2 regions of the Streptomyces sp. JLBT605 genome follow, and region 2 is predicted to be linked to the other one. Evidence: predicted binding sites of a transcription regulator. Region 2 holds the regulator's gene; the other holds the start of a gene.
What was found. Region 2 encodes HspR, which represses chaperone genes until heat shock. Its sites were predicted from a motif close to TTGAGNNNNNNNNNCTCAA; they were not measured.
Positions count from the first base shown of each region.

Region 1: a site for HspR is predicted at 10,321-10,339, ahead of lon (endopeptidase La). Genes of this name have one in related genera too.

Region 1 is NZ_CM177087.1:1,949,084-1,964,531, reverse strand. Features, by position in the region: gene AC4BDD_RS08775 (NAD-dependent epimerase/dehydratase family protein) at 1-626, shown strand, start outside; gene AC4BDD_RS08770 (nuclear transport factor 2 family protein) at 639-1,172, shown strand; gene AC4BDD_RS08765 (AfsR/SARP family transcriptional regulator) at 1,278-2,114, shown strand; gene AC4BDD_RS08760 (DUF6104 family protein) at 2,145-2,324, opposite strand; gene AC4BDD_RS08755 (multifunctional oxoglutarate decarboxylase/oxoglutarate dehydrogenase thiamine pyrophosphate-binding subunit/dihydrolipoyllysine-residue succinyltransferase subunit) at 2,422-6,252, opposite strand; gene AC4BDD_RS08750 (HAMP domain-containing sensor histidine kinase) at 6,479-7,588, opposite strand; gene AC4BDD_RS08745 (response regulator transcription factor) at 7,596-8,336, opposite strand; gene AC4BDD_RS08740 (spermidine synthase family protein) at 8,440-9,159, opposite strand; gene AC4BDD_RS08735 (rhomboid-like protein) at 9,344-10,219, shown strand; gene lon (endopeptidase La) at 10,362-12,785, shown strand; gene AC4BDD_RS08725 (lysozyme) at 12,881-13,756, opposite strand; gene AC4BDD_RS08720 (MarR family winged helix-turn-helix transcriptional regulator) at 14,025-14,486, shown strand; gene AC4BDD_RS08715 (hypothetical protein) at 14,582-15,352, opposite strand.
Region 2 is NZ_CM177087.1:3,543,248-3,558,695, forward strand. Features, by position in the region: gene AC4BDD_RS15375 (FG-GAP-like repeat-containing protein) at 1-894, opposite strand, end outside; gene AC4BDD_RS15380 (SpoIIE family protein phosphatase) at 1,268-3,946, shown strand; gene AC4BDD_RS15385 (4Fe-4S dicluster domain-containing protein) at 4,044-6,323, opposite strand; gene dnaK (molecular chaperone DnaK) at 6,624-8,483, shown strand; gene grpE (nucleotide exchange factor GrpE) at 8,480-9,136, shown strand; gene dnaJ (molecular chaperone DnaJ) at 9,185-10,354, shown strand; gene AC4BDD_RS15405 (heat shock protein transcriptional repressor HspR) at 10,359-10,802, shown strand; gene AC4BDD_RS15410 (AAA family ATPase) at 10,965-12,266, shown strand; gene AC4BDD_RS15415 (RloB family protein) at 12,244-12,855, shown strand; gene AC4BDD_RS15420 (ATP-binding protein) at 12,878-13,324, opposite strand; gene AC4BDD_RS15425 (helix-turn-helix domain-containing protein) at 13,532-14,341, shown strand; gene AC4BDD_RS15430 (DUF397 domain-containing protein) at 14,350-14,547, shown strand; gene AC4BDD_RS15435 (bestrophin-like domain) at 14,619-15,416, shown strand.

The sequences.
Region 1 (15,448 bases), 1.6 Mb from region 2:
GGCTGATGACCCACTGCCGGAGCGCGGAGGCGTTTCTGTTCGTCTCCACCGGAGCGCTGTACAAGCGCCGGACCCTGGACCACCCGTACACCGAGTCGGACCCGATCGACGGGGTCGCCGACTGGCTTCCGGCCTACCCGGTCGGGAAGATCGCCGCCGAGGGCGCGGTCCGCGCCTTCGCCGGCGTGCTCAATCTGCCGACCACCATCGCCCGGCTCAACATCGCCTATGGCCCCAGCGGCTACGGCGGAGTCCCCATGCTCTACTTCCAGCGGATGCTCGCCGGTGAGCCGATCCCGGTACCCATGCAGGGCCAGAACTGGTGCTCCCCGCTGTACACCGACGACCTGGTCCGGCAGGTCCCGCGGCTGTGGGAGGCCGCGTCGGTGCCGGCCACCGTCGTCAACTGGGGCGGCGACGAGGCGGTCGGCATCACCGACTGCGTGCGCTACCTGGAGGAGCTGACCGGGGTCCGAGCCAATCTGGTGCGACGCGAGGTCACCCGGGAGACCTACCGGTTCGACCCGGCCCGCCGGCTGGAGCTCACCGGCCCCTGCCGGGTGGACTGGCGGGAGGGCATCCGCCGTACCGTCGAGGCGCTGTACCCCGAGCACATCAAGAACTGAGGAGCGAGGACGATGGCGTCCGAGAACACCCCCACGAGCACCGCCGACACCTCCGCGAGCACCGCCACCACCTCCGCGAACATCGCGGCGATCCAGCGGAGTTACGCGGGGTTCCGGGAGCGGGACGTGGCGGCCGTGCTGTCGGTCATGCACCCCGAGGTGGAGTGGGTCCACCCGGACGGGATGGCCGCCTACGGCCTGGGCGGCACCAAGCTGGGCCACGCCGGGATCAGGGAGTTCCTGGCTCGGGTGCCGAGCGTACTGGGCGGGATGAGGCTCAACCCGCGGGAGTTCATCGAGCAGGGCGACCGGGTCGTGGTCTTCGGCACCCGCGAGGTGACCAGCCGCGGCGGCAACACCGCCACGCTGAACTTCGTCCACTCCTGGACCATGCGGGACGGGAAGGCGACGCGGATGGAGGACATCTTCGACACCGTGGCCTTCCACGAGCTGATCGAGAGCGACGCGCGAGCGGTCCGCGAGCCGGGCCTGGCGCCGAGCCACGAGCCGAGCCACGAGCCGACCCCGGCGCTGGTCGGAAGCTGAGCCGCGTCACCGGACCGCCGGGCCCCCACCGAGCCGGGGCCCGGCGGCCCGGCCCGCGGTCCGCCACGAGAAGGCCGCCGAACCGTTTGTGCGCAACCACCGCGGGTGAACTCTGAGGAGGTGGCCACCATCTACGCGAACGTCCTCGGAACGCTGACACTGCGCCACGGCACGCACTCCGCCGTGCCGAGCGCGATGAAGCCGCGGAAAGCCCTCGCCCTGCTGCTGCTCCACGACGGCCGGGTGGTGCCCGCGGCGACCCTGATGACCGAGCTGTGGGGTGACGACCCACCGCGCACCGGCCCGACGACCCTGCAGACCTACATCCTGCGCCTGCGCAAAGAACTCGCCCGGGTGATGGAGGTCCCCGGCTCCGTGGTGGCCCGTGACATCCTGCGGACCACCTCCGGCGGCTACCGCTTCCTGCTGTCCTCCGGCCGGTTCGACGTGCACGAGTACCGCGATCGGGTCGCCGATGCCGACCGCGCCCTTCAGGCCGGTGACGAACGCGCCGCGGACACCGCCTACCGCCGCGCGCTGGCCGTCTGGCAGGGCCGCGCCCTGGCCGACGTGGTCCACGGGCGTCCGCTCCAGGCGGAGGTCGCCCGGCTGGAGCAGTCCCGGCTCACCGTCACCGAGCGGAGCATCGATCTCAGGCTGCGGCTCGGCGGTCATCAGGAGGCGCTCAGCGACCTGGCCTCACTGGTGGTCGAGCACCCCTTCCACGAAGGGATCCACGGCCAGTACATGCTCGCGCTGCACCGGTCCGGCCAGCGCGTCCGCGCCCTCGCGGCCTACCAGCGGCTGCGGCAGACCATGACCGAGCAGCTCGGGCTGGAACCCTCGGTCAGGCTCCAGCGCCTCCAGCAGGCGGTGCTGGCCGCCGATCCCCGGCTCGACACCGAGGCCCAGGCTCCGGGCCGCGGCCCGGAGGTGGCGTAACGCCCCCGCCGGAGTCGGCCGGCCGGGGGATCAGTCCTCGTCCTCGTCGTCGAGGCGGGCCAGCCAGGTCGCCAGCCGCTCCACCGGTACCTCGAAGTCCGGATTCAGGTCGACGAAGGTCCGCAGCTGCTCGGCGAGCCACTCGAAGGTGACCTCCTCCTCGCCGCGTCGCTTCTCCAGCTCCTCGATGCCACGGTCGGTGAAGTACATGCGAACAGCCTAGTACGCGCACGCGGCAAGGCCCGGCCCCGCGTACGGGACCGGGCCTTGTCTCACATGCCCGCTCGGCCTGGCCGAGTCAGCGGCCTCAGATGTCGAAGACCTCGCTGACCAGGGCCTGCTGCTCGGCCTGGTGGCGCTTGTTGGAACCGACCGCCGGCGAGGAGGAGTGCGGGCGGGAGACCCGCACCAGCCGGTCGGCCGCCGGGACGTCCGCCCCGACCGCCAGGTCGAGGTGGTCGATCAGGTTGAGCGCGATGAACGGCCAGGCACCCTGGTTCGCCGGCTCCTCCTGGGCCCACACGAACTTCGCCGCGTTCTCGTACTTGGCGATCTCGGCCTGCAGCTCCGCACCCGGCAGCGGGTACAGCCGCTCCAGCCGGATGATCGCCGTGTCGGTCACACCGCGCTTGTCCCGCTCGGCGTCGAGGTCGTAGTAGACCTTGCCGGAGGTGAAGACGACCTTGCGGACCGCCGCCGGGTCGACCTTGTCATCCCCGATGACCGGCCGGAACCCGCCCGTGGTGAACTCCTCCGCCTTGGAGGCCGCGGCCTTGAGCCGGAGCATCGACTTCGGGGTGAAGACGATCAGCGGCTTGTGGTGCGGGTTGTGCACCTGCCAGCGCAGCAGGTGGAAGTAGTTCGATGGCAGGGTCGGCATGGCGACCGTCATGTTGTCCTGCGCGCACAGCTGGAGGAAGCGCTCCGGGCGGGCGGAGCTGTGGTCCGGGCCCTGGCCCTCGTAGCCGTGCGGCAGCAGCAGGGTGACGCCGGAGTGCTGGCTCCACTTCTGCTCGGCCGAGGAGATGAACTCGTCCACGACGGTCTGCGCGCCGTTGACGAAGTCACCGAACTGGGCCTCCCACATCACCAGCGCGTCCGGCCGGGCGAGGGAGTAGCCGTACTCGAAGCCCATCGCCGCGTACTCGCTGAGCAGCGAGTCGTAGACGGTGTAGCGGGCCTGGTCCTCGGACAGGTAGAGCAGCGGGGTGTAGTCCTCGCCGGTCTCCCGGTCCACCAGCACCGCGTGGCGCTGGCCGAAGGTGCCGCGGCGGGAGTCCTGGCCGGCGAGCCGGACCGGGGTGCCCTCCATCAGCAGGGAACCGATGGCGAGCGTCTCGCCCATGCCCCAGTCGATCGTGCCGTCCTCGACCATCGCCGCACGGCGCTGGAGCTGCGGCAGCAGCCGCGGGTGCACGGTGACCCGCTCGGGGACGTTGACCTGGGACTCGGCGATCCGCTTGACGACCTCCGCGCTGACCGCGGTCTGCACGGCCACCGGGAACTTGGGCTGCGGCTCGGGCACCTCGGCCGGGGCCGGCTGCGCGGTGGCCTCGCGGACCTCGGTGAAGACCTTCTCCAGCTGGCCCTGGAAGTCCTGCAGCGCCTGCTCGGCCTCTTCCAGGGTGATGTCGCCCCGGCCGATCAGCGACTCGGTGTACAGCTTGCGCACCGAGCGCTTCTTGTCGATCAGGTCGTACATCAGCGGCTGGGTGAAACCGGGGTTGTCGGTCTCGTTGTGGCCGCGGCGGCGGTAGCAGATGAGGTCGATGACCACGTCCTTGTTGAACGCCTGGCGGAACTCGAAGGCGAGTCGTCCGACGCGGACCACGGCCTCCGGGTCGTCACCGTTCACGTGGAAGATCGGCGCCTCGATCATGCGCGCCACGTCGGTGGCGTACATCGAGGAGCGGGACGCGGTCGGGGCGGCGGTGAAGCCGACCTGGTTGTTGATCACGATGTGCACGGTGCCGCCGGTGCGGTAGCCGCGCAGCTGCGACATGTTCAGCGTCTCCGCGACCACGCCCTGGCCCGCGAAGGCCGCGTCGCCGTGGAGCGCGATGGGCAGGACGGTGAAGTCCGTGCCCGCCTTGCCGATGATGTCCTGCTTGGCGCGGGCGACGCCCTCCAGGACCGGGTCCACCGCCTCCAGGTGGGAGGGGTTGGCGACCAGCGAGACCTGGATCTGCTCGCCGTCCAGACCGGTGAAGGTGCCCTCGGCGCCCAGGTGGTACTTCACGTCGCCGGAGCCGTGCATCGACTTCGGGTCGAGGTTGCCCTCGAACTCCCGGAAGATCTGCGCGTAGGACTTGCCGACGATGTTGGCCAGGACGTTCAGCCGGCCGCGGTGGGCCATGCCGATGACGACCTCGTCCAGACGGGACTCGGCGGCCGCGTCGATCACCGCGTCCAGCAGCGGGATGACGGACTCGCCGCCCTCCAGCGAGAAGCGCTTCTGACCGACGTACTTGGTCTGCAGGAAGGTTTCGAACGCCTCGGCCGCGTTGAGCCGGCGCAGGATCCGCAGCTGCTCGTCGCGCTCCGGGCTGGTGTGCTGGCGCTCCACCCGGTCCTGGATCCACTTGCGCTGCTTGGGGTCCTGGATGTGCATGAACTCGATGCCGGTGGTGCGGCAGTACGAGTCGCGCAGCACGCCGAGGATGTCGCGCAGCTTCATCATGGACTTGCCGGCGAAGCCGCCGACCGCGAACTCGCGCTCCAGGTCCCACAGGGTGAGGCCGTGCTCGACGATGTCCAGGTCGGGGTGCTTGCGCTGGCGGTACTCCAGCGGGTCGGTGTCGGCCATGACGTGGCCGCGGACCCGGTAGGAGTGGATCAGGTCGAAGACCCGGGCCGCCTTGGTGACGTCGTCGTCGTGGCTGACGTCGATGTCCCGCAGCCAGCGCACCGGCTCGTAGGGGATGCGCAGCGCCTCGAAGATGTCGTCGTAGAAGCCGTTCTCACCGAGGAGGAGGTTCGAGACGATCCGCAGGAACTCGCCGGAGGCGGCGCCCTGGATGGTGCGGTGGTCGTAGGTCGAGGTCAGCGTCATGACCTTGGAGACGCCCAGCTTGTTCAGGGTGTCCTGGGAGGTGCCCTGGAACTCGGCCGGGTACTCCATCGAGCCCACGCCCATGATCACCGACTGGCCGGGCATCAGGCGGGGCACCGAGTGGACGGTGCCGATGCCACCCGGGTTGGTCAGCGAGACCGTGACCCCGGTGAAGTCGTCCATGGTGAGCTTGTTGGCCCGGGCGCGGCGGACGATGTCCTCGTACGCCTGCCAGAACTCGAAGAAGTTGAGCGTCTCGGCCTTCTTGATGGCCGCGACGACCAGCTGCCGCTCACCGTTGGGCTTGACCAGGTCGATGGCCAGGCCGAGGTTGATGTGCGGCGGCTTGACCAGCGTCGGCTTGCCGTCCTTCTCCGCGAAGGACCAGTTCATCGACGGCATGGTCTTGATCGCCTGCACCATGGCGTAGCCGATGAGGTGGGTGAAGGAGACCTTCCCGCCCCGGGCCCGCTTGAGGTGGTTGTTGATGACGATCCGGTTGTCGAACAGCAGCTTCACCGGGACGGCGCGCACGGACGTGGCCGTGGGGATCTCCAGCGAGGCGTTCATGTTCTTCGCGACGGCGGCACCGGGGCCACGCAGCGTGATGAACTCCGCGGACGTGGGCGCAGCGGCCGGCTCGGCCTTCTTCGCGGCCGCGGCCGGGGCGGCCGGCGCCTGCGCGGCGGGCTTCGCCGCCACCGGAGCCGCCGGCTTCGCCGCGGGGGCGACGGCCGGAGCGGCCGGGGCCTGCGCCGCGGGCGCGGCCTGGACGGCCGGCTTCGGGGCGCTCGGCGCGGCGGCCGGCGGGACGATCGGGGTCTCGGCGGCGTCCGCGGCGGCGACGCCCGGAGCCTGGGCCCCTGCCTGCGGCGGTGCGGCTACCGCAGAGCTGGTGTCCTGGCCGGGCTTGTAGTCGGCGAAGAAGTCCCACCAGGCTCGGTCGACCGAGTTCGGGTCCTGGAGGTACTGCTGGTAGATCTCGTCGACGAGCCACTCATTGGCACCGAACGCGGCGGCAGGGTTCTTCCCTTGCCCGTCCTGTTCGGTCGAGACGCTCGAGGTGTTGGGGGACTGTGGCGACACGGCGGCAACCGCCCTCTTCCGCTTCCTAAGGTGGTGGACAGCGGGAATAAAGGCTACGCCTATCCGCACCTTACGTGCAGGCCGCACCGGTCATCGTCGCGCAAGTCACATTGATCGGCGGGTTTCGGGGTATGACTTGGCGGGAAACACCCCTGGTTCCGCCGACGCCGGATGACGCCGCGCAGCGCCCACACGCCCACTGTGTGCTTCCGCCCCCGACCCTACGTCAACACCGGTCGCGAGCGGTCCCCGGAAGGCTGACCTTGATCCGGCATCCGCGTGGGGATTCAGCCACCCGGATGCGCCCGCCGTGCAGATCGACCGCCCAGCGGGCGATCGCCAGCCCCAGACCGGTGCCGCCGTCCCCGCCCGGCCCCTTGGCCTTCGGCCCGCCCCGGTTGAAGCGCTCGAAGACCCGGTAGCGCTCCGCCTCCGGGATGCCGGGGCCCTCGTCCAGCACCTCCAGCTCCAGGCTCTGCGGGCCCTCGCCGCGCCGGGCCCGCAGCGTGACCCGGCCGTGCATGGGGCTGTGCTTGACCGCGTTGTCGATGAGGTTGGCGACCACCTGGTGCAGCCGCTCGGCGTCCGCGTGGGCGGTCAGGTCGGACGGGAAGACATCGAGTTTCAGATGCACGTCCGTGCGCGAATGGGCGCCCGAGCGGGCGTCGGAGGCGGCGCTGCGGGCCATGCTCGCCTCCTTGAGGATCCCGGCCAGGTACGGCCACACCTCGAAGCGCCTGGCGTGCAGCGGCACCACGCCGTTGTCCAGCCGGGACAGGTCCAGCAGCTGCTCGACCAGCCGGCCCAGCCGCTGGGTCTGGCGCAGCGCGACCCGCATCGTCTCCGGGTCGGCCTCCGAGACGCCGTCCACGACGTTCTCCAGCACGGCCCGCAGCGCCGCGATCGGGGTGCGCAGCTCGTGCGAGACATTGGCGACCAGCTCCTTGCGGTGGGTGTCCACCGCCTCCAGGTCGGCCGCCATGCGGTTGAAGGCGGTGGCCAGGTCGCCGAACTCGTCCCGCCGCTCCGCGGCCCGCACGCGCCGGGTGTAGTCACCGTGCGCCATCGCCTGGGTGACCTCGGTCATCTCGTCCAGCGGGGCGGACAGCCCGTGCGCCACGAACTGCGTGATCAGCAGCGAGGCGATGATGGAGAAGACCGTGATGATGCGCAGCTCGGTGTCGGAGTGCACGGCCACGAACACCAGCAGGGTGGTGATGATCACGGATCCGATCACCAGCGCGCCGAGCGCGGCCTTCACCGAGCGGAACGGGTCGATGGGCCGCAGCGCCTCCCACAGCCGGCTCCACGCGGCCCGCCAGGGCACCGGCTTCATGCCGACCTCATGCCGCGGGGGTCTCCAGCGCGTAGCCGACGCCGTGCACCGTACGGATGCGCTCCGCGCCGATCTTGCGCCGCAGCGCCTTGATGTGGCTGTCCACGGTCCGGGTGCCGGAGGCGTCCGCCCAGTCCCACACCTCGGCCAGCAGCTGCTCCCGGGAGAGCACCGCGCGCGGGGTGTTGGCCAGGCAGACCAGCAGGTCGAACTCGGTCGGAGTGAGGTGCACGTCACTGCCCCGGACCCGCACCCGGCGCTGCGCGTGGTCGATCTCCAGCTCACCCAGGCGGAGGATGCCGCTGCGCGGGGTGTGCGCGGCCAGCGCGGCCCGCTCCACCCGCCGCAGCAGGACGTGCACCCGGGCCGCCAGCTCCCGCATGGAGAACGGCTTGGTCATGTAGTCGTCCGCGCCGACGCCGAGACCGACCAGCATGTCGGTCTCGTCGTCGCGCGCGGTGAGCATCAGCACCGGGACCGGGCGTCTGGCCTGCACCCGCCGGCACACCTCCAGGCCGTCGAAGCCCGGCAGCATCACGTCCAGCACCAGCAGGTCGGGCTGCCACGCCTCCGCGGTGTCCACCGCGGCCGGGCCGTCGCCGGCGGTCTGCACCTGGAAGCCCTCGGCCCGCAGCCGGGCCGCGATGGCCTCCGCGATCGTGGGATCGTCCTCGACGACCAGGACCCGGCGCTGCGCACCCGGGGTGGTCGCGGCGGCGCCGTTCTGGGTGGTGTGAGTCTGATCCATACGCCCGCCCCTGCGTCGTCCTTGCTGCCGCGGCCCGGGCCTGGTCACGTGCCCCGGCCGCCTTTCGTAAGAAGGCAGCGTAAAGGCACCGTGCGTAGCTCGGCTACGCAGCCCGAGTCGCGAGGTGGACCACGTCCGGGACACCCCGGGCAACAGGGATCTCTTCGGTCCGTACCCCAGTGAACCCGGCATTCCGGAGGGCTTCCTCGAACACGGACGAGGGCTGCGCGGACCACACGGCGAGCACTCCACCGGGTGACAGCCGGTCCGCGCAGGCGGCCAGTCCGGCGGGGGAGTAGAGGCCGCCGTTGTCCTCGGTGACGGTCCAGCCGGGACCGTTGTCGATGTCCAGGCACAGCGCGTCGTAGGTGTCGCTCGTCTCATGGACGTAAGTCACCAGGTCGGCCGGGATGATTTCGGCGCGCGGATCGGTCAGGGCCCGGGCGGACACCGCCGACAGCGGCCCGTCGCGGTGCCAGTCGATGACCGCCTGCTCGCGCTCGACCACCGCGATCCGGCCCCAGCGCGGCTCCGCGGCGGCCTCGGCCAGCGAGAAGCCCACCCCCAGCCCGCCGATGAGCACGGCGGGGGCCAGGCGGCCGGCGGGCAGCGCCTCCAGCGCGGCACGGATCAGCAGCCGCTCCGAGCGGCCGTCGGAGGTGTCCATCAGGAAGCAGCCGTTGGCGATGATCTCGAACACCGCCGAGGGGTCCTCGCCGCGCCGCCGCAGCACCACCTCGCCGTGCGGTCCGTCCCTGCGATCGAGGACCACCGGCCGGGGTACCCGCTGGTGACCGGCGGCGATCTGGTGCGGCGCGTGCATGAATGACCTCCGGGAGGTGTACATGGACGAGTGTGACGGCTGATCGGTTGTGCGATGTGAGAGCAATCACACACCGGTCATGCGTCGCCGTGCGGCTTCATGGTCGATTGTCGACCGTGGGGATGATCTTCGTCAGGGGGCGGCCCCGGGAAGGGCGCCGGCCTCGGGAGGGAGCTGGGGAGCGATGAGCGGCACGGTCACGGAATGGCGCACCACCTCGCGCGCGGCCACCGGCGCCACGGCTGGCGAGGCCCGTGCGGCGTGCGATCTCCCCAGGGCCGCGGTGGCCACCGCCCGCTGCCATGCCGCCACCGCGCCCGGCCATGCCGCCACCGCACCGGATGCCGGCACCCCGCAGCTGGGCGCGGGCGCGGCCCGCCGGCGGTGGAGGCTGCCGCGCCCCGGCCGGGTGCCGGCGCGGTTGACGGCCGCCTGTGCCGCGACGCCGTTCGCCGTCGGCTACGCCCTGGTGCTGATCGCCACCTCGCTCTTCGTGGGGTTCGGCGACCCGGGCACGGTGGACTCCGCGCTGAACGGATCGAGTACCGATGTCTCGCATCTGGCCGAGCGGCCGCTGGTGGTGCTGCCGGCGAGTGCCGTCTGGGTCGCGGGCGGGATGTTCCTGCCGTTCATCGCGCTCTTCGTGCTGGTGGTCGGGGCACTGGAGCGCCGCGTGGGCGGGCTGCGCGCGGCCGGGGTCTTCCTGCTCGGTCATGTCACCGCCACCATGCTCACCGAGCTGCCGGTCGCGGTCTCCGTCGCCGTGGGGCATCTGCCCGGCAGCTCGCTGCGCAGGCTGGACTACGGCATCAGCTACGGCCTGCTGGCCTGCACCGCCGCCCTCGCCGCGCTGCTGCGCCCCCGCGCTCGGCTGCCGCTGCTCGTCGCCGTCGGGGCGGTGCTGGCCGTCGCCCTGGTGCGGCTGAACGACCCCCTCACCGACTGGGGCCATCTGCTGGCCCTGCTCACCGGCCTGGCCTGCTGGCCGTACGTCCGCGGCACGGCCGCCCGGCGCGCGGCCGCCCAGGGTGCGGCCGCTCAGGGCGCGGCGGGTCGCTGACCTCGGCGGCCGTCGACCGCCCGGCTTTGTGTCTCCCCTCCCGTCACGGTTGATCGCTCAGAGCGAACACGCCCTCGGGAACATCAGGCGGCTCCGAAGCATTGAGTCGGCATAGCTCAACTTGCCTGCCGAAGGGGAGATCATGGCTTCGACGTCCACACCGCTCACCCTGCCCGTGCTGCCCCTCGACGACGAGGTGGTACTGCCCGGCATGGTGGTGCCGCTGGACCTTTCCGACCCGGATGTACGCGCCGCGGTGGAGGCCGCGCAGGCCGCCGCGCGGGGTGGCACCGGCAAGCCACGGGTGCTGCTCGTGCCGCGCATCGACGGGACGTACACGGCGGTCGGCGTGCTCGGCACCGTCGAGCAGGTGGGCCGGCTCTCCGACGGCGACCCCGGCGCGCTCATCCGGGGCGTGAGCCGGGTGCGCATCGGCGCCGGGACCACCGGCCCCGGTGCCGCGCTCTGGGTGGAGGGCACCCGTATCGAGGAGGTCACCCCCACTGCGCCCGATTCACAGACGGGGCTGCCCGGTTCGGTGACCGAGCTGGTCAAGGAGTACAAGGCCCTGGCCACCAGCTGGCTCCGCAAGCGCGGCGCCTGGCAGGTCGTCGACCGCGTCCAGCAGATCGACGACGTCTCGCAGCTCGCGGACAACTCCGGGTACTCCCCCTTCCTCACCGTCCAGCAGCGCATCGAGCTGCTGGAGACCGCCGACCCGGTCGCCCGCCTCAAGCTCGCCGTCCGCATGCTCAGCGACCATCTCGCCGAGCAGGACGTGGCGGAGTCGATCGCCAAGGACGTCCAGGAAGGCGTCGACAAGCAGCAGCGCGAGTTCCTGCTGCGCCGTCAGCTGGAGGCGGTGCGCAAGGAGCTGGCGGAGCTCAACGGCGATCCGGAGGACGAGTCCGATGACTACCGGGCTCGGGTGGAGGCCGCCGACCTGCCGGAGAAGGTCCGCCAGGCGGCGCTGAAGGAGGTCGACAAGCTGGAGCGGGCCAGCGACCAGAGCCCGGAGGGCGGTTGGATCCGCACCTGGCTCGACACCGTGCTGGAGCTGCCCTGGCAGGAGCGGACCGAGGACGCCTACGACATCCAGGGCGCCAAGGCGGTGCTGGACGCCGACCACGCCGGCCTGGAGGACGTCAAGGAGCGCATCACCGAGTACCTGGCGGTGCGCAAGCGGCGCGCCGACCGCGGGCTCGGCGTGGTCGGCGGGCGGCGCGGGGGCGCGGTGCTGGCCCTGGTCGGCCCGCCCGGCGTCGGCAAGACCTCGCTGGGTGAGTCCGTGGCCCGCGCCATGGGGCGCAAGTTCGTCCGGGTGGCGCTCGGCGGCGTCCGTGACGAGGCGGAGATCCGCGGCCACCGGCGCACCTATGTCGGCGCGCTGCCCGGCCGGATCGTCCGGGCTGTCAAGGAGGCCGGCTCGATGAACCCGGTCGTCCTCCTCGACGAGATCGACAAGGTCGGCTCGGACTTCCGCGGCGACCCGGCCGCCGCCCTGCTGGAGGTCCTGGACCCGGCGCAGAACCACACCTTCCGGGACCACTACCTGGAGGTGGAACTGGACCTGTCCGACGTGGTCTTCCTGGCCACCGCCAACGTCCTGGAGGCCATCCCCGAGGCCCTGCTGGACCGGATGGAGCTGGTCCGCCTCGACGGCTACACCGAGGACGAGAAGGTCACCATCGCCCGTGGCCACCTGCTCCCGCGCCAGCTGGAGCGGGCTGGCCTGGAGCCCGGCGAGGTCGTGGTGGAGGAGGCCGCGCTGCGCAAGCTCGCCGGGGAGTACACCCGCGAGGCGGGCGTACGCACCCTGGAGCGTTCCCTCGCGCGGCTGCTGCGCAAGGTGGCGGCGGAGGCCGAGCTCGGCGAGCGCGAGCTGCCGTCCACCATCGGGGTGGACGAGCTGCGCCCGCTCATCGGGCGGCCGCACCACACCCCGGAGTCGGCGCAGGACCCGGCCGAGCGGCGCACCGCGGTGCCGGGCGTGGCCACCGGCCTGGCGGTCACCGGCGCGGGTGGCGATGTGCTCTTCGTCGAGGCGTCGCTGGCCGACCCGGAGACCGGCGGCGCGGGGCTGACCCTCACCGGCCAGCTGGGCGATGTGATGAAGGAGTCCGCGCAGATCGCCCTCTCCTTCCTCCGCAGCCACGGCGCGGAGCTGGAGCTGCCGGTGGCCGATCTCAAGGAGCGCGGCATCCATCTGCACGTACCGGCGGGCGCGGTGCCCAAGGACGGTCCGAGCGCCGGCATCACCATGACGACCGCGCTGGCCTCGCTGCTGTCGGGCCGTCAGGTGCGGCCGGAGGTGGCGATGACCGGTGAGGTCTCGCTGACCGGCCGGGTGCTGCCGATCGGCGGGGTCAAGCAGAAGCTGCTGGCCGCGCACCGGGCGGGCATCACCGAGGTGATCATCCCCAAGCGGAACGAGCCGGATCTGGACGACGTCCCGGCCGAGGTGCTGGAGAAGCTCTCCGTCCACCCGGTCTCGGACGTCCGGCAGGTGCTTCAGCTGGCGCTGCAGCCCGCGGCCGTGGAGCGCGAGGTCCCGCTGGCGGCCTGACGCGGGCCGCGCGCCGCGCCTCCCCGGTGGGCTCGATGCCCGCCGGGGAGGCGCGGCGCTCTGACGGTGTGGGGGGTTCGGTGCGGAGGAGCGGCTCAGCCGTAGGCGAGGGCCTGCAGCCGGTCGTAGGCCCCGTTGAAGCGGTCGTGGTCACCCACGGTCGGGCCGGTGGAGGTGTACTGCCAGATGGTGTGGAAGCCCCAGCCGGCCGGGAGTTCGCCGACCGAGGTGCCGTAGCGCGGGATCCACAGCGGGTTGATGCTGCCGAAGCTGCCGCTGTTGCCGGTGCAGGTCTTCCACCAGCCGGTGGAGGTGTAGATCACCGGGTCGCGTCCGGTGCGTGCCCGGTAGGTGTTGGTGAAGTCCTTCAGCCAGCTGACCATGGCGCTCTGGCTCTTGCCGTAGCAGGTCGAGCCGTAGGGGTTGTACTCGATGTCCAGCGCGCCGGGCAGCGTCCTGCCGTCCCGCGACCAGCCGCCGCCGTTGTCGACGAAGAAGTTGGCCTGGGCGGCGCCGCTGGAGACGTTCGGCAGTGCGAAGTGGTACGAGCCGCGGATCATGCCGACGTTGTACGACCCGTTGTACTGCTGGGCGAAGTAGGGGTTCTCGTACGTCGTGCCCTCGGTCGCCTTCACATAGGCGAACCGGACGCCGCTGTTCCACAGGGTCGACCAGGCGACGTTTCCGTTGTGGCTGCTGACGTCGACGCCTTCCACCGAGGCGAGGTCCGCGGCGGCGTCCTCGTCGGTGCCGGTGCCCCGGGGGGCGCCGCCTTCGTGCTTGATGATCTGCGAGCCCGCCCAGTGGTCGTCGGGTCCGGGCAGCGGGCGCCGGTCGGCGGCCGAGACCGTACCGGACAGGGCGAAGGAGAGGGTCAGCAGCGCGGCGAGGGTCGCGACGATCGCGGTCAGCGCGCGCCGGGTGGACCGCCGGTCGGGTCGCCGGGCGGATCCAGGTCTGAGGACAGGCATGGCTTGCCTCCGAGAGCCTCGAGGGGGGAGAGGTTGGGCCAGGGTTTTGGTGTGGCCATGTCATCTTCGACGCTACGGGCGTAGATAGCGGGGGAGAAGAGGGTCCGGGTGCTGCCGTTGGTCTAATCCTGCGAAATACTGACTCAGCTGCGGCGACGACCGCGACTGAAGGAAAATTTCGTATCGCTGAAAATCCGGAGAGGGCGCTGACGTGCACAATACCGGGATCGAGCCGCCCGGGCCGGGAGGCTCACACGTCGAGGGTTCCATGGGTGTGGACCGCGCATTCCTGGCTCTCGAACGCGAATTGGCGGTATTTCTCCGCCGGGCCAGGGCGTCCTCGGGGGAAATGGCCCGCGAGGTGCACCCCGATCTGGAACCCGCGGCGTACGGGCTGTTGCTGCGTCTGGAGGACGGCGGGCGGCAGCGGGCGACGGACCTGGCGGCCTATTTCGGGGTCGGCAAGGCGACGATGAGCCGTCAGTTGCGCGCCCTGGAGACGCTGGGGCTGGTGACCCGGGCTCAGGATCCGGCGGACGGGCGCGCCTTCCTGGTGCAGCTGACGGACGAGGGCCGGGAGCGCTTCCGGCGGGTCCGGACGGCCCGGCGGGCGCAGTACGCGCGGCGGCTGGCGGCGTGGGAGCGCAGCGAGGTGGCCGAGCTGGCCCGGCTGCTGCACCGGCTGAACGGCGCCCAGGAGGCCGAGGAGCAGCCTCCGGGTCCGGCGTGAACCCGGCGCGACGGGTCCGGGGCGGCGCCACCGGGCGCCGGGCCGGCCCGGCCGGCGTGAACCGCGAAGGCGCGAAGCGCTGCGGGCCGGCGGGGTCAGAGCTCCGCGAGGATCGCCGCCGCGTCGTCGTGGATCTTCCCGTACGGGGCCCCGGCCGACTCCGGGTCCGCGTTCTCGGCCGCCCGGACCCTGTCGATCAGCCCCTGCGGGCCCTCCTTGCGCAGCACCGCGAACGCCTCCGTCCAGTCGCCCGCGCCGAACACCTCCACCCAGCGGGAGGCGCCGTCGGTCAGGGCGGCCAGGGCGCGGGTCTCCGCGCGCGGGCGCACGCCGGTCACCGCCCGGACCGCGACGGCGGGGTCGGCTGCGGCGGTGAAGAATCCGTCCTCGGTGTTGCGCAGCTCGGCCAGCCGGCGGCCGGCGGCGCGCAGCCGGTCGATCCGGTCGTCCAGCACCGGCGACACGGTGCCTGCCGCGTCCTCGATCAGGAGTACGGAGTCGGAGAGCACCAGGTATTCCACCCGGTGGTCGTCCCAGCGGGCGGCGACCACGGTCGCCTGCGGGGTGCGCTGGTGAGAAAGGTCACAGCTCTCGCGGTGTGTATCGGCGGTTCGTTCGATTGCGGTGGAGAGACACGACGCCAGAGGCATATCCCGCCGCGAACCGGACAGATCGAGAAGCGCCCCGCCGAGCCGTGCGGTGAACCACGGCACCCCGTGTACGCAGCCGTCCTCCCCCTCGGGCGGGGTGACCCCGTCCAGCAGTACCAGCGCTCCGCCGTGCCCGGACGCTGGTAGCGCTACTGACGCATAGTCCTCATTGGGGCGTTGGGGATCACCCGGGGCGGTCGCGAGTTCGATGCGCATTCAAGCAGTCTGCCGGAGTCGGGCCGGTCGGGTGCTGATCCGGGCGCCACGGGGTAGATCTGGTACGGACCAGCGCCCTGGATGCCGGGTTGAGGG
Region 2 (15,448 bases):
GTGCACGCCGGTGACCAGGTCGCCGTAGCTATCGCCGTTGACGTCGCCGATGGCGGTGACCAGTCCGGCGGGCAGCTTCTGGGTGGCCGAGGTGTCCAGGCCGGACGGGCTGCCGGGCAGGTAGTAGTTGGAGTTGTACAGGTACTCGCCGGAGCCGGTGTTCTCGATGCCGTTGACGACCAGGTCGGCGCGGCCGTCGGCGTTCACGTCGCCCGGGGTGAGGGTGTAGACGCCGTTGTCGCCGCCGCCGAGCACCGGGGTGGTGACGGCGGCCTTCGAGCCGGCCGCGCCGGAGGTGGCGATACCGCCCTTGAACAGCCGGAGGGTGGCCGAGGAGTCGCCGGTGACCAGATCGGTCTTCCCGTCGCCGTCGAAGTCGCCGGCGGCCACCGCGGCGCCGAACCGGTCGTGCTGGCCGGGCGCCGGGTCGGTGAGCGAGGCGCCGCCGGACAGGCCGGCGGCCGAGCCCCAGATGATCTGGACGGTGCCGCCGTCGGTGTCGCCGGAGACGTCCTCGCCGGGCGCGCCGACGGCCAGGTCCGCGAAGCCGTCGCCGTTGAAGTCACCGGCGTCGGTGGTGACGCCGAAGTAGTCGCCCTTCTCTGCGGAGCCGGGGACGCCCGCGGAGTTCTGGGTGATGGTGGAGCGCCTGGTGGCCCCGGCGCCGTCGGCCGAGCCGTACAGGACGGTGATCTGGCCCGCGTTGGCCTGGCCGGCCACGGTGGCGTACGGGGAGGAGACGGCGATGTCGCGGTAGCCGTCGTTGTCGAAGTCGCCCTGGAGGGTGGCGGGGGCGGGGGCCGCCGCGGCCTGTCCGGTCGCCGCGGTGAGCAGGCCGGTGGTGAGCGCGGTCACGGCGGCGGTGGCGAGGGCGATGCGGTGGTGCTGGTGCACGCGGAGTTCTCCTGCGGCATGCGGGGGATGCACGGGGGACATCCACAGTCGATGGGGTGCCGTCGCTTCTCGTGCCGTCGTTGACGGGGCAGCGGTCGGCGGCGAACAGGAGACTCGCGGTGGTGCGGCAGGGTTGTATCCGGATGGCTGATTTCTTAGGGGTCGCTGGCTGAAAGATGCCCATGCGTGGGCGCTGCCCCGGCCGCCTCGGGGGTTGTTAATACGGGCACTTGGTGGACAGGATCAGGACAGCGCCGAGAAGGTGCCAGGACGTTGAGTCCGTCAATGCTGAACGGGGGAACGGTCATGTCCGAGCAGGGCGGTGTGCAATCCGATCACAAGGTGGCGCGGGCGGCGGCCACGGCGTAGTCGGATGTTAAAAGGACACGGGGGAGCGGCCGCCGGTGCCCGGCGGCCGCCGAGCGGGCGGCGCGTGCGCACGGTCGCCGGTCAGGTCTTCGTGCTGCAGGCGGCGGTCGTCCTGCTGGTCGTCGTCGCCGCGGTGGCCGCGCTGCTGCTCCAGTCGCGCCACGACAGCAACCAGGAGGCCGAGAACCGGTCGGTCGCGGTCGCGGAGACCTTCGCCAGAGCCCCCGGGGTGGCCGAGGCGCTCCAGGGCTGGGACCCGACCGCGGTGCTCCAGCCGCGCGCGGAGGCGGCCCGCGAGGCGGCGGGGATGGACTTCATCGTCGTGATGACCCCGAGCGGCATCCGCTACACCCACCCCCGCCCGGACCGCATCGGGGGCAAGTTCCGCGGCACCTACGAGCCCGCGGCGCGTGGCGAGCGGGTCGTGGAGACCTGGACCGGCACCCTGGGCCCGTCCGTCCGGGCGGTCGTCCCGGTCCGGGCCGCGGACGGCAGGGTGGTCGGGCTGGTGGCCGCCGGCATCACCGTCGAGAAGGTCAGCGGGGTGGTCGAGCGCCAGCTGCCACTGCTGATCGGCGCCGCGATCGCCGCCCTCGCCCTGGCCACCGCCGGCACCGCCCTGGTCAGCAGACGGCTGCGGCGGCAGACCCACGGTCTTGACCCGGCCGAGATGACCCGGATGTACGAGCACCACGACGCCGTCCTGCACGCCGTACGCGAGGGCGTGCTGATCGTCGACGGGGACGGCCGGCTGGTGCTCGCCAACGACGAGGCGCGCCGGCTGCTCGACCTGCCGCCGGACGCCGAGGGCCGCCGGGTCTTCGAGCTCGGCCTCGATCCGCGCGCCGCCACCCTGCTGGCCTCCGGCCGCGCCGCCACCGACGAGGTGCACCGGGCCGGGGAGCGGTTGCTGTCGCTGAGCCACCGGCCCACCGACCGGCACGGCGGGCCGCCCGGCAGCGTCGCCACGCTGCGCGACACCACCGAGCTGCACGCGCTGTCCGACACCGTCGACCAGGCCCGCAAGCGGCTGAAGCTGCTCTACGAGGCCAGTGTGCGGATCGGCACCGGCCTGGACGTGACGCGCACCGCCGAGGAGCTGGCGGAGTACGCCGTGCCGCGCTTCGCCGACTTCGTCACCGTCGACCTGCTGGACTCGGTGCTCACCGGCGAGGAGCCCACCGACCAGCGCGGGCTGCGGCGTACGGCGGTGAGCGGGATCCGGGACGACGTCCCGCTTTTCGGGCGCGGCGAGCTGATCCATTTCTCCCCGTCCACCCCGCAGGGCTGGTCGTTCGAGAGCGGCAAGGCGGCCCTCGAACCCGACCTGCCCGCGTTCACCGGCTGGCAGTTGCAGGATCCGGAGCGGGCCAGGCGGATCGTGGACCGCGGCCTCCACTCGATGATCGCGGTGCCGCTGCGGGCCCGCGGGGTGGTGCTGGGCCTGGCCAGCTTCTGGCGTGCGGCCAAGCCCCAGCCCTTCGACGACGAGGACCTCTCGCTCGCCGAGGAACTGGTCGCGCGCGCCGCGGTCTCCATCGACAACGCCCGCCGCTACACCCGCGAGCACACCATGGCCGTCACCCTTCAGCGCAGCCTGCTGCCCCGGGTGCTGCCCGAGCAGCACGCCCTCGACGTCGCCTACCGCTATCTGCCCGCCCAGGCCGGCGTCGGCGGCGACTGGTTCGACGTCATACCGCTGCCGGGCGCCCGGGTGGCCCTGGTCGTCGGCGACGTCGTCGGCCACGGGCTGCACGCCGCCGCGACGATGGGCCGGCTGCGCACCGCCGTGCACAACTTCTCCACCCTGGACATGCCTCCCGACGAACTCCTGACGCACCTGGACGAGCTGATCGCCCGGATCGATCTGGAGGACGCGGAGGACGAGGGCGGCTTCAAGGCGATCACCGGCGCCACCTGCCTGTACGCGATCTACGATCCGGTCTCCCGGCGCTGCGCGATGGCGCGGGCGGGCCATCCGCCGCCCGCGCTGGTGCACCCGGACGGCACGGTGGAGTTCGTGGAGCTGCCCAGCGGCCCGCCGCTCGGCCTGGGCGGGCTGCCCTTCGAGACGGCCGAGTTCGAGCTGCCGGAGGGCAGCTCCATCGTGCTCTACACCGACGGGCTGGTGGAGAAGCGCGACCGGGACATCGACGACGGTCTGGAGCTGCTGCGGGAATCCCTCGCGGTCCCCGGCCGCGGCCCGGAGGAGACCTGCCGGGTGGTGCTGGAGGAGCTGCTGCCCGCCCGGCCCGGTGACGACGTGGCGCTGATCGTGGCCCGCACCCGGGTGCTGCCGGCCGAGCGGATCGCCGAGTGGGAGGTGCCGGCGGATCCGGCGGAGGTGGCCGGGGCGCGGGCGGCGGTGGCCGGCCGGCTGGCGACGTGGGGGCTTTCGGAGCTGGCGTTCAGCACCGAGCTGATCCTCAGCGAGCTGATCACCAACGCGATCCGGCACGCCGCGGGCCCGATCCGGGTGCGGCTGCTGTGCGACCGGACGCTGATCTGCGAGGTGTCCGACGGCGGCAGCACCTCTCCGCACCTGCGGTACGCGGCGACCACGGACGAGGGCGGGCGCGGACTGTTCCTGGTCTCCCAGTTCGCGGAGCGCTGGGGCACCCGCTACACCCCCGAGGGCAAGGTCATCTGGACCGAGCAACCCCTGCCGACGGGTAAGCCGTGAGTTTACGGCCGTAAAAGCCGAGCGCCGGACGGGCTGGAAATCCAGCCCGTCCGGCGCTTGAGGACCGGGGCTCGGGGCGGAGCCCCGAAAACCCGCGCTACTTCACCGGCTCCGGCTCAGCCTCCGCCTTCTCGCCGTCCCCGTTACCGTCCCCGTCGCCATCCACCGGCACCGGCGTCTTCACCGACTCCAGCAGCAGCTGCGAGACGTCCACGACCTGGATGGACTCCTTCGCCTTGCCGTCGTTCTTCTTGCCGTTGACCGAGTCGGTCAGCATGACCAGGCAGAACGGGCAGGCGGTCGAGACGATGTCGGGGTTGAGCGACAGCGCCTCGTCAACGCGCTCGTTGTTGATGCGCTTGCCGATCCGCTCCTCCATCCACATCCGGGCACCACCGGCGCCGCAGCAGAAGCCGCGCTCCTTGTGCCGGTGCATCTCCTCGTTCCGCAGGCCCGGCACCTTGGCGATGATCTCGCGCGGCGGCGTGTAGACCTTGTTGTGGCGGCCCAGGTAGCACGGGTCGTGGTAGGTGATCAGACCCTCGACCGGGGTGACCGGGATCAGCTTGCCCTCGTCGATGAGGTGCTGGAGCAGCTGGGTGTGGTGGATGACCTCGTAATGGCCGCCCAGCTGCGGGTACTCGTTGGCGATGGTGTTGAAGCAGTGCGGGCAGGTCGCGACGATCTTCTTCTTGGACTTCTCGACGACGACGCCCTCGTCCGCGTCCTCGCCGAACGCCATGTTCAGCATCTCGACGTTCTGCTGGCCGAGCTGCTGGAAGAGGAACTCGTTGCCCAGGCGGCGGGCCGAGTCACCGGTGCACGCCTCGTCGCCGCCCATGATCGCGAACTTGACGCCCGCCATGTGCAGCAGCTCCGCGAAGGCCTTGGTGGTCTTCTTGGCGCGGTCCTCCAGGGCACCGGCGCAGCCGACCCAGTAGAGGTAGTCGACCTCGGTGAGGTCCTCGATGTCCTTGCCGACGACCGGGACCTCGAAGTCGACCTCCTTGGTCCACGCCAGGCGCTGCTTCTTGGCCAGGCCCCAGGGGTTGCCCTTCTTCTCCAGGTTCTTGAGCATCGTGCCCGCCTCGGACGGGAAGGAGCTCTCGATCATCACCTGGTAGCGGCGCATGTCGACGATGTGGTCGACGTGCTCGATGTCGACCGGGCACTGCTCGACGCAGGCGCCGCAGGTGGTGCAGGACCACAGCACGTCCGGGTCGATGACGCCGTTCTCTTCGAGGGTGCCGATCAGCGGGCGCTCGGCCTCGGCGAGAGCCGCCGCCGGCACGTCCTTCAGCTGCTCCTCGGTGGCCTTCTCCTCGCCCTCCATGGTCTTGCCGCCGCCGGCGAGCAGGTAGGGGGCCTTGGCGTGCGCGTGGTCGCGCAGCGCCATGATGAGCAGCTTGGGCGACAGCGGCTTACCGGTGTTCCAGGCCGGGCACTGCGACTGGCAGCGGCCGCACTCGGTGCAGGTGGAGAAGTCGAGGATGCCCTTCCAGGAGAACTCCTCGATCTTCGACACACCGAAGACGTCGTCCTCGCCCGGGTCCTCGAAGTCGATCGGCTTGCCGCCGGAGGTCATCGGCTGGAGCGCGCCGAGCGCCACGTCACCGGACGCCTCGCGCTTGAACCAGATGTTCGGGAAGGCGAGGAAGCGGTGCCAGGCCACACCCATGTCGGTCTTGAGGGAGACCGTGATCATCCAGATGAAGGACGTCGCGATCTTGAGCATCGCGAAGAAGTAGGTGAGGTTCTGCAGCGTGGTGACGCTCATGCCCTTGAAGAGCGCGACCAGCGGGTACGAGAGGAAGAACGCGGGCTCGTAGGCGTCGACATGGTGCTGGGCGCCCTCCAGGGCGTGCAGCGTCACGATCGAGATGCCGACGATGAGGATGACGCCCTCGACGAAGTACGCCTGGCCGGTGTTGGAACCCGCGAAGCGGGACTTGCGGCCCGCCTGGCCCGGCCGGTTCAGCTGCCGGATCACGATCAGCGTGAGGATGCCCACCGCCGTCATCGTGCCCATGAAGTCGACGAACATCTCCCACACGACCCAGTCGCCGATGACCGGCAGCAGCCAGTCGGACTGGAAGAGCTGGCCGATGGCGTTGGCGATCGTCAGCAGCAGGGAGAAGAAGCCCAGTGCCACGAACCAGTGCGCGACGCCGACGATGCCCCACTTGTTCATGCGGGTGTGGCCGAGGAACTCCTTGACCACCGTGATGGTGCGCTGGGTCGGGTCGTCGGTCCGGGTGCCGGCGGGGACGGGCTGGCCAAGCCGCATGAAGCGGTAGATCTGCAGGATGGCACGGCCGAACAGCGCGACGCCGATCGCGATGAGGACCAGCGACACAATGATCGCGGCGAGTTGCATTGGGGGCTCCTCGGACCTGCGAGAGCGGTGATGATGAGTGATTACTAAGCAGTAACTTATCCGGTCTCTGCCGAGATTACCTAGGTTTCAAGGGCCCATGCAGTTGACCGGCCGGTGATCTGTGTCGCTCAGGCTGCCCTGACCTCTCCTCCCTCTCTCCGTGCCCCGCCCCTGCGGGGCTGCTGAACAGGAGCTCGATATGAAACTTGAGCGAGGTCGACTCAGCTCTGTTGACACCGAAAAGTGGATCATGCACTCTTGAGTCTGTTCCACTCAATGATGTAGCTGGAGGATCCCGAAATGGCACGTGCGGTCGGCATCGACCTGGGCACGACGAACTCCGTCGTCAGTGTTCTCGAAGGCGGTGAGCCCACCGTCATCACCAACGCCGAGGGCGCCAGGACCACGCCGTCCGTTGTCGCCTTCGCGAAGAACGGTGAGGTGCTCGTCGGCGAGGTCGCCAAGCGCCAGGCTGTTACCAATGTCGACAGGACGATCCGTTCGGTCAAGCGCCACATGGGCACTGACTGGAAGATCGGCCTGGACGGCAAGGACTTCAACCCCCAGCAGATCAGCGCCTTCATCCTGCAGAAGCTGAAGCGGGACGCCGAGGCGTACCTGGGTGAGAAGGTCACCGACGCGGTCATCACCGTCCCGGCGTACTTCAACGACTCCGAGCGTCAGGCCACCAAGGAGGCCGGTGAGATCGCGGGCCTCAACGTCCTGCGCATCGTCAACGAGCCGACCGCCGCCGCTCTCGCCTACGGGCTGGAGAAGGACGACCAGACCATCCTCGTCTTCGACCTCGGTGGCGGCACCTTCGACGTCTCGCTGCTGGAGATCGGCGACGGCGTCGTCGAGGTGAAGGCCACCAACGGTGACAACCACCTCGGTGGTGACGACTGGGACCAGCGCGTCGTCGACTACCTGGTCAAGCAGTTCCACTCCGGCCACGGCGTGGACCTGTCCAAGGACAAGATGGCCCTCCAGCGTCTGCGTGAGGCGGCGGAGAAGGCGAAGATCGAGCTGTCCTCGTCCACCGAGACCTCGATCAACCTGCCCTACATCACGGCCTCCGCCGAGGGCCCGCTGCACCTGGATGAGAAGCTCACCCGCGCGCAGTTCCAGCAGCTGACCGCGGACCTGCTGGAGCGCTGCAAGACCCCGTTCCACAACGTCATCAAGGACGCGGGCATCGCCCTGTCCGAGATCGACCACGTGGTCCTGGTCGGCGGCTCCACCCGTATGCCGGCCGTCGCCGAGCTCGTCAAGGAGCTGACCGGTGGCAACGAGGCCAACAAGGGTGTGAACCCGGACGAGGTCGTCGCCATCGGCGCCGCCCTCCAGGCCGGTGTCCTCAAGGGTGAGGTCAAGGACGTCCTGCTCCTCGACGTGACCCCGCTGTCCCTCGGTATCGAGACCAAGGGCGGCATCATGACCAAGCTGATCGAGCGGAACACGACGATCCCGACCAAGCGGTCCGAGATCTTCACCACCGCCGAGGACAACCAGCCCTCCGTGCAGATCCAGGTCTACCAGGGCGAGCGCGAGATCGCGGCGTACAACAAGAAGCTCGGCATGTTCGAGCTGACCGGTCTGCCGCCGGCCCCGCGTGGCGTCCCGCAGATCGAGGTCGCCTTCGACATCGACGCCAACGGCATCATGCACGTGACCGCCAAGGACCTGGGCACGGGCAAGGAGCAGAAGATGACCGTCACCGGCGGCTCCTCGCTGCCGAAGGACGAGGTCGACCGGATGCGCCAGGAGGCCGAGAAGTACGCGGAGGAGGACCACGCCCGCCGCGAGGCCGCCGAGACCCGCAACCAGGGTGAGCAGCTCGTCTACCAGACGGAGAAGTTCCTCAAGGACAACGAGGACAAGGTTCCCGCCGAGGTCAAGACCGAGGTCGAGACCGCGGTCGAGGAGCTGAAGGAGAAGCTCAAGGGCGAGGACTCGGCCGAGATCCGCACCGCGACCGAGAAGGTCGCCGCGGTCAGCCAGAAGCTCGGCCAGGCCCTCTACGCCGACGCCCAGGCCGCCGGCGCCGCTGCCGGCCCCGACGGTGCCGGCCCGGCCGGTGCCAAGGCCGAGGACGACGTCGTGGACGCCGAGATCGTCGATGACGAGAAGCCGAAGGACGCCGCCGGAGGTGCCGCGTGACGGAGGAGACCCCGGGCTTCGAGGAGCAGCCCGACGTGTCCTCCGAAGCCGGTGAGAAGAAGGCAGACGACGCCGCCAAGGGCGCCGGGTCCCCCGACAAGGGGGGCCCGGAGGCCCCGGCCGCGGAAGATCTGGCCACGGTCGGCGTCCAGGCGCAGCTGGACCAGGTCCGCACCGCGCTCAACGAGCGCACCGCGGACCTCCAGCGGCTCCAGGCCGAGTACCAGAACTACCGGCGGCGCGTGGAGCGCGACCGGGTCACGGTCAAGGAGATCGCGGTCGCGAACCTGCTGACCGAGCTGCTTCCGGTGCTCGACGACATCGGCCGCGCCCGGGAGCACGGCGAGCTGGTCGGCGGCTTCAAGTCCGTCGCCGAGTCGCTGGAGACGGTGGCCGCCAAGATGGGGCTGCAGCAGTTCGGCAAGGAAGGCGAGTCCTTCGACCCGCTGGTGCACGAGGCGCTGATGCACAGCTACGCGCCGGACGTCACCGAGACCACGTGCGTGCAGATTCTGCAGCCGGGGTATCGGATCGGCGAGCGGACGATCCGCCCCGCGCGGGTCGCGGTCGCCGAGCCCCAGCCGGGCAGCCAGGGCAAGTCCGAGTCCGACGAGGCGTCCGACGAGGACAGCGGTGGTCCGGACGAGGGCTGAGGCCGGCGCCGGTGAGAGTGGCATAGCAGGAGAGGAGGGACGTCGAGGATGAGCCTGAGCAGGGATGTGCTGGAGAAGGATCTCTACAAGGTCCTCGGCGTCCCGAAGGATGCCACCGAGGCGGAGATCAAGAAGGCGTACCGGAAGCTCGCCCGCGAGTACCACCCGGACGCCAACAAGTCCGACGCCTCGGCCGAGGAGCGCTTCAAGGAGATCTCCGAGGCCAATGACATCCTGGCCGATCCCAAGCGGCGCAAGGAGTACGACGAGGCCCGCGCGCTCTTCGGCAACGGCGGCTTCCGCCCGGGGCCGGGCGGCACCGGCAGCTTCAACTTCGACCTGGGCGACCTCTTCGGGGGCGCCCAGGGCGGGGGCGGGGCCGGCGGCGGTTTCGGCGGCGGCCTCGGCGACGTCTTCGGCGGCCTGTTCAACCGGGGCGCCACGCGGGCCCAGCCGCGCCGCGGCCAGGACATCGAGTCCGAGGTGACGCTCAGCTTCATCGAGGCCGTCGAGGGGGCCACGGTCCCCTTGCGGATGTCCAGCCAGGCCCCGTGCAAGGCGTGCGCCGGCACCGGCGACAAGTCGGGCACCCCCCGGGTGTGCCCGACCTGCGTCGGCACCGGCCAGGTCAGCCGGGGCGCGGGCGGTGGCTTCTCGCTCACCGACCCGTGCGCGGACTGCCGCGGCCGCGGCCTGATCGCGGAGAACCCCTGCGAGGTGTGCAAGGGCAGCGGGCGTGCCCGCTCCGCGCGCACCATGCAGGTCCGGATCCCGGCGGGCGTCAGCGACGGCCAGCGGATCCGGCTGCGCGGCAAGGGCGCGCCCGGCGAGACCGGCGGCCCGGCAGGCGACCTCTACGTCGTCGTCCATGTCGACGCCCACCCGGTCTTCGGCCGCAAGGGCGACAACCTCACCGTCACGGTGCCGATCTCCTTCGTGGAGGCGGTGCTCGGCGGCGAGGTGAAGGTGCCGACCCTGGGCGGCCCCCCGGTCACCCTCAAGGTGCCCGCGGGCACGCCCAACGGCCGGACCATGCGCGCCCGCGGCAAGGGCGCGCTGCGCAAGGACGGAACCCACGGCGATCTGCTGGTCACCGTGGAGGTCGCCGTCCCCAAGGGCCTCAGCGACAAGGCACGTGAGGCGCTGGAGTCCTATCGCGAGGCGACCGCGGGCGACGACCCGCGGGAGGAGCTCTTCCAGGCCGCGAAGGGAGCATGAGGCAATGGACGGCCGTCGTCGCAATCCGTATGAACTGACCGATGATTCGCCGGTGTACGTCATCTCGGTGGCGGCGCAGCTCTCCGGCCTGCACCCGCAGACCCTGCGGCAGTACGACCGGCTGGGCCTGGTCTCCCCGGACCGCACCGCCGGCCGGGGCCGCCGCTACTCCGCCCGCGACATCGAGCTGCTCCGCCAGGTGCAGCAGCTGTCGCAGGACGAGGGCATCAACCTCGCCGGGATCAAGCGGATCATCGAGCTGGAGAACCAGGTCGCGGCCCTCCAGCAGCGCGTCGCGGAGCTCACGGCGGCGGTCGAGGGCGCGGCGGCGGCGATGCGGCAGCGCGAGGCCCAGGTCCACGCCTCCTACCGCCGCGACCTGGTCCCCTACGACCAGGTGCAGCAGACCAGCGCACTGGTCGTCTGGCGCCCCAAGCGCCCGGAGTAGCCGCGCGGCCGTTCCCTTCACTGACTGGCGACAGGCCCGTCACCCATCAGGGTGGCGGGCCTGTTGCTGTGTGCCGCCAGCCCGTACGGTGGACGCAGAGCGCGATTCGTGCGATTTTCCCGTACGAAAGGCATCCTGGCCGCTCGAAGGAGGTGAACGGGGATGCTTCTGAGCTTCCGCGTGGCCAATCACCGGTCGATCCGGGAGGAGCAGCAACTGCTGCTGGCCCCGGTGTACGAGGCGGACCGCCCGGAGGGGACCGAGTGGGAGGCGGTGCCGGTGGCGGCGCTCTTCGGGGCGAACGCGGCGGGCAAGTCGAACGTGGTCGGCGCGCTGAAGTTCATGGCGCGGATGGTGGCGTCCTCCCACCGCGACGCGGAGCCGGGCGGCGGCGTGAGCCGAACCCCGTTCGCCCTCGACCCGGAGGCCGCCCAGGATCCCTCCTGGTACGTCGTCGATCTGCTGCTGGGCGGCGTCCGCCACACGTATGGCTTCTGCGTGGACGACGAGCGGGTCCTCGACGAGTGGCTGTACAGCTATCCACGGGGCCGGAAGCGGACGGTCTTCCAGCGCAGCGGGGACGACTTCACCTTCGGCGACGCGCTGCCCAAGCGCGAGCTGGAGCTGGTGAAGAACATCACCGAGCCCAACAGCCTGTTCGTGTCGGTGGCGGCGCGGTCCCGGCAGGAAGCGGTGCAGCCGCTTTATGCGTGGTTCACGCAGGGGCTGCGGTTCCGGGCGGGAGGGCAGCGTGACTTCCTCGGCGGTCATCTCTCGGAGATAGAGGTTCTGGAGGACCGGGAGAAGGCGCGGCGAGTGGTCTCCCTGCTTCGAGCCGCGGACCTCGGTATCGAGGATGTCGGAGTGGAGGAGGTGGAACAGCCTCCGCTTGGAGCCGGGCGACACTACACACCTGACGTCGTGACTGAGTGGGTTCATCTCACGCTCGGGCGGCCGGCACGTGTCTGGGTCGACCAACGAGGCCGCGAGGGCACGGTGCGCTTGGACATCAACGACCAGTCGGCGGGCACGCGCGCTCTTCTGGACTACGCCGGTCCCGTGCTCGGCGCGCTGGACGAGGGCGGCCTCCTCGTCGTGGACGAGGTCGACTCCAGCCTGCATCCCCGGCTCACCACTCACCTGATCAAGCTCTTCCAGGACCCGGCAAGCAACCCACACGGCGCCCAGCTGCTGCTCACCACGCATGACGCGAGCCTGCTGGGTCGCAGCGGCGGCGAGGACATCCTCAAGCGGGACCAGGTGTGGTTCGTGGAGAAGGACGAGTACGGCGAGACGACGCTCTTCCCGCTCTCGGATTTCAAACCGCGTCAGGAGGAGAACCGGGAGCGCCGGTATCTCGGGGGCAGTTACGGCGCGGTGCCGTTCCTGAGCGATGAACGTTTCGTGGCGGCGGTGGCTGCCAGGGGGAGGGCGACGAAGGATGGCGAGGACGCCGAAGAGTAGCGGCGGACGGCGCCCCGCCTTCGAGTCTGACGTCTCGCGGCGGCCGGGGACGCGACGGGGCCGGGAGCGTCTGCTGATCGTCTGCGACGGCGAGGTGACGGAGCCGGACTACTTACGGGGGCTGGTCAGCCACCTCAGCAATCCCGCCGTCACCGTGCGGGTGAAGACGAAGTCATGCTCGCCGACGCAGCTTGTCGCCTACGCGGCGGGGGAACGGGACCGCAGCCGCGAGGACTTCGACCAGGTCTGGTGCGTGTTCGACGTGGACGAGTACGACGTGGCCGAGGCGGTGCGGGCGGCGCGCAGGGCGGGCATCCATCTCGCGGTGTCGAATCCCTGCTTCGAGCTCTGGCTCATCCTCCACTTCCGCACGCACACCACCCATGCGGCCGGCTACAAGGAGCTGGTGCCGCACCTGAAACGGCATGTGCCGGGCTACGACAAGGCGCGCCTGGACTTCCGGGATTACGAGGGCGGGTGGCGAGACGCCGGCAGACGCGCCCGTGCCCTGGCCGAGGCGGGCCAGGAGCACCTCAGCAATCCCTCCACCGGTATGTGGGCGCTTGTGGACCGCATCGCAGGCGAGTGAACCGCGCCTGGGGCTGGTCCGTTCATGCCCATGGGCGTCGGGCCTTCCGGCCGATCTCGCACCAGACGATCTTGGCCGCCGTTCCCCACAGCTCTCCCTTGAGCGGGAAGGTGCTCCAGGTGTCGGCGAGCGCGGTCACCATCAGCAGCCCGCGCCCGCTCTCGCCGTCCTCGTCCGGGTGATCAGGGTCCTTGAAGACCAGCGGCGCCGGGCTGTTGTCCCAGACCATGAGCCGCAGCTTCCCCTCGTCGGTCCAGCTGATCCGCATATCGGCTTCGCCGCCGGAGTGCACGATCGCGTTGGTCAGCAGCTCGCTGGCCAACAGCTCGGCCCGCTCGATGAGTTCCGGAAGATCGTGCACGACGAGCGCGGTACGGAGGGAGGCTCTGGCGACGCTGACGGCACGCGGATCGTTGGGGATGTGGAGGGAGTACTCGAAGGGGGCGATGTCCTGGGCTGGGTTGGGCATACGGGCCTCCTGTGGGCACGCTTGAGCCGTGACGCTTCGCTGTGTGAGCGGCGCAACACCCAACGTAGGACCAACTTGTTGGTCCTACAACCCGGTTCCTGATTCTTCGCCCGATCGTGGCGAGGCGTGGCACAGTGGCGCTGCAAGTGCTGAGAGGAAGAGACGTTCATGCCGCGGAGAAGCAAACCCACCCTCCGGCAAGAGAGGTTGGGCGCCGAGCTGAGGAAGCTGCGCGAGGGTGCGGGCATCACTACAGGCGAGGCGGCTCAGACGGCCGGCATGAGGCAGAGCGACCTGTCCAACGTTGAGGCGGGTCGCCAAGCGGTGAGTGCGGAACGCGTGGGGGCGCTGGCGGCGCACTACGGCGTGACGGATACGGCGTTGGTTGATGCGCTTGCAGCGATGACGGGGCGACGCCAGCGCGGTTGGTGGGAGCAGTACCGGGGCACGGTTGGTGACCCGCTACTCGACCTTGCGGAGCTTGAGCACCACGCTCGTGCCCTCAGGCTTTACGAGGTGATGCACATTCCGGGTCTTTTTCAGACAGCGGAACACAGCTGTGCGCTCTTCGCTAACGCCCCGTATCAGGTGTCCCGCGAACTCGTCGAGGTACTCACGGAGTTCCGCCAGAAGCGACGTCACGTGCTGGACCGCGACGACTCTCCTGAGGTCAGCGTGGTCATCCACGAAGCGGCACTTCGCATCATGGTGGGTGATCGCGGGGTTGCTCGCAGGCAGTTGGAGCTGCTCTTGCAGGAATCCGATCGGTCCACTGTGAGCATGCGGGTGATTCCCTTCGCTCGTGAAGGATTCTCGGGCGGGTTCTCGATGCTCTACGCGGAAGCTTCCGTGCGGCAGCTCGACACCGCTCACTTCGATATCGTTCACGGCAGTGTCTTCGTGGATGCGGAAGAAGAGCTGCTGAGGCATCGGGAAGCCTTCAGGGCCTGGCTGGGCGTGGCGTTGTCCGAGGACGAGTCGCGCGACCTCATCAACAACATCACTCGAGAGCTGTGAGGACGGCGGTGACGACGTTGTACTGGCGGAAGAGCTCGTTCTCGGGTGATGGGCCGAACAACAACTGCGTGGAGCTCGGCGCAGCCGACCTCGTCGTACGGCTCCGGGAGAGCGACGAGCCCGCCAACATCGTCACCACCACCCCGCGCCCGCTCGGCGCCTTCCTGCGGGCCGTGAAGGCCGGGCGGTTCGACCGGCTGGCCTAGCCGGGGGTGTGCCGGGCGCGACGGGCACGGAATGCCTACCGGCGTAGGGTTCGCTCGCGGCGGGAGACGGCGTGGCACTGTGGCTGCTCAACCACCTCAGTACGGCGGTGCTGACGCTGCTGGTCGTGGGCGGGGTGGTGAGCCTCGCCGTGGCGGGGGCGCTGCTGGTGCGCCGCTGGCGTCCGCAGCTCGCCGACGGCAGGCACAACGACATGGTGGGCGTGGTGCTCGGCATGTTCGGCGCGATCTACGGCATCATCCTCGCCTTCGTGATCGTCACGCTGTGGGAGCAGCTGGAGGAGACCGAGACGACGGTCGCCGCCGAGGCCACCCACGTCTCGCTGGTCGTCCGCGACGCGGAGGCCTTTCCGCCGGAGCCGCGGGCGCGGGTGTACGCGGCCGTCGACGGCTATCTGCACGGCGTGGTGGAGAAGCAGTGGCCGCTCATGCGGGACGGTCACGCACGGCACAGCGTCACCTCGCCGCAGGTGCGGGCCCTCTATGAGGCGCTGCGCGGCTATGAGCCGTCCACCGAGATGGAGCGGACGTTCTATGAGCACGCCATCGACAGCCTGGGTGATGTGGCCGGGCAGCGCCGGCAGCGGCTGGAGATGGCGGGGAAGCAGCTGCCGCCGCTGCTCCAGGCGCTGGTCTTCGGCGGCGCGCTGGTGATCGTCCCGCTGACCTTCCTGTACGGCATCCGGAGCCGGACGATGCAGCTGCTGTTCGTCGGGTCGGTGGCGGCGCTGATCGGGTTCAGCCTGCTGCTGGTCATCGTGTTGGACCGGCCGTTCGCGGGCGACCTGTGTGTGAGCCCGGCGCCGTACAAGCAGGCCGCGCTGGCCCGGTTCTGGGGCGGGGCACGGTAGGCGCGTCGGGCCGGTTCGGGCGCACCATGGAA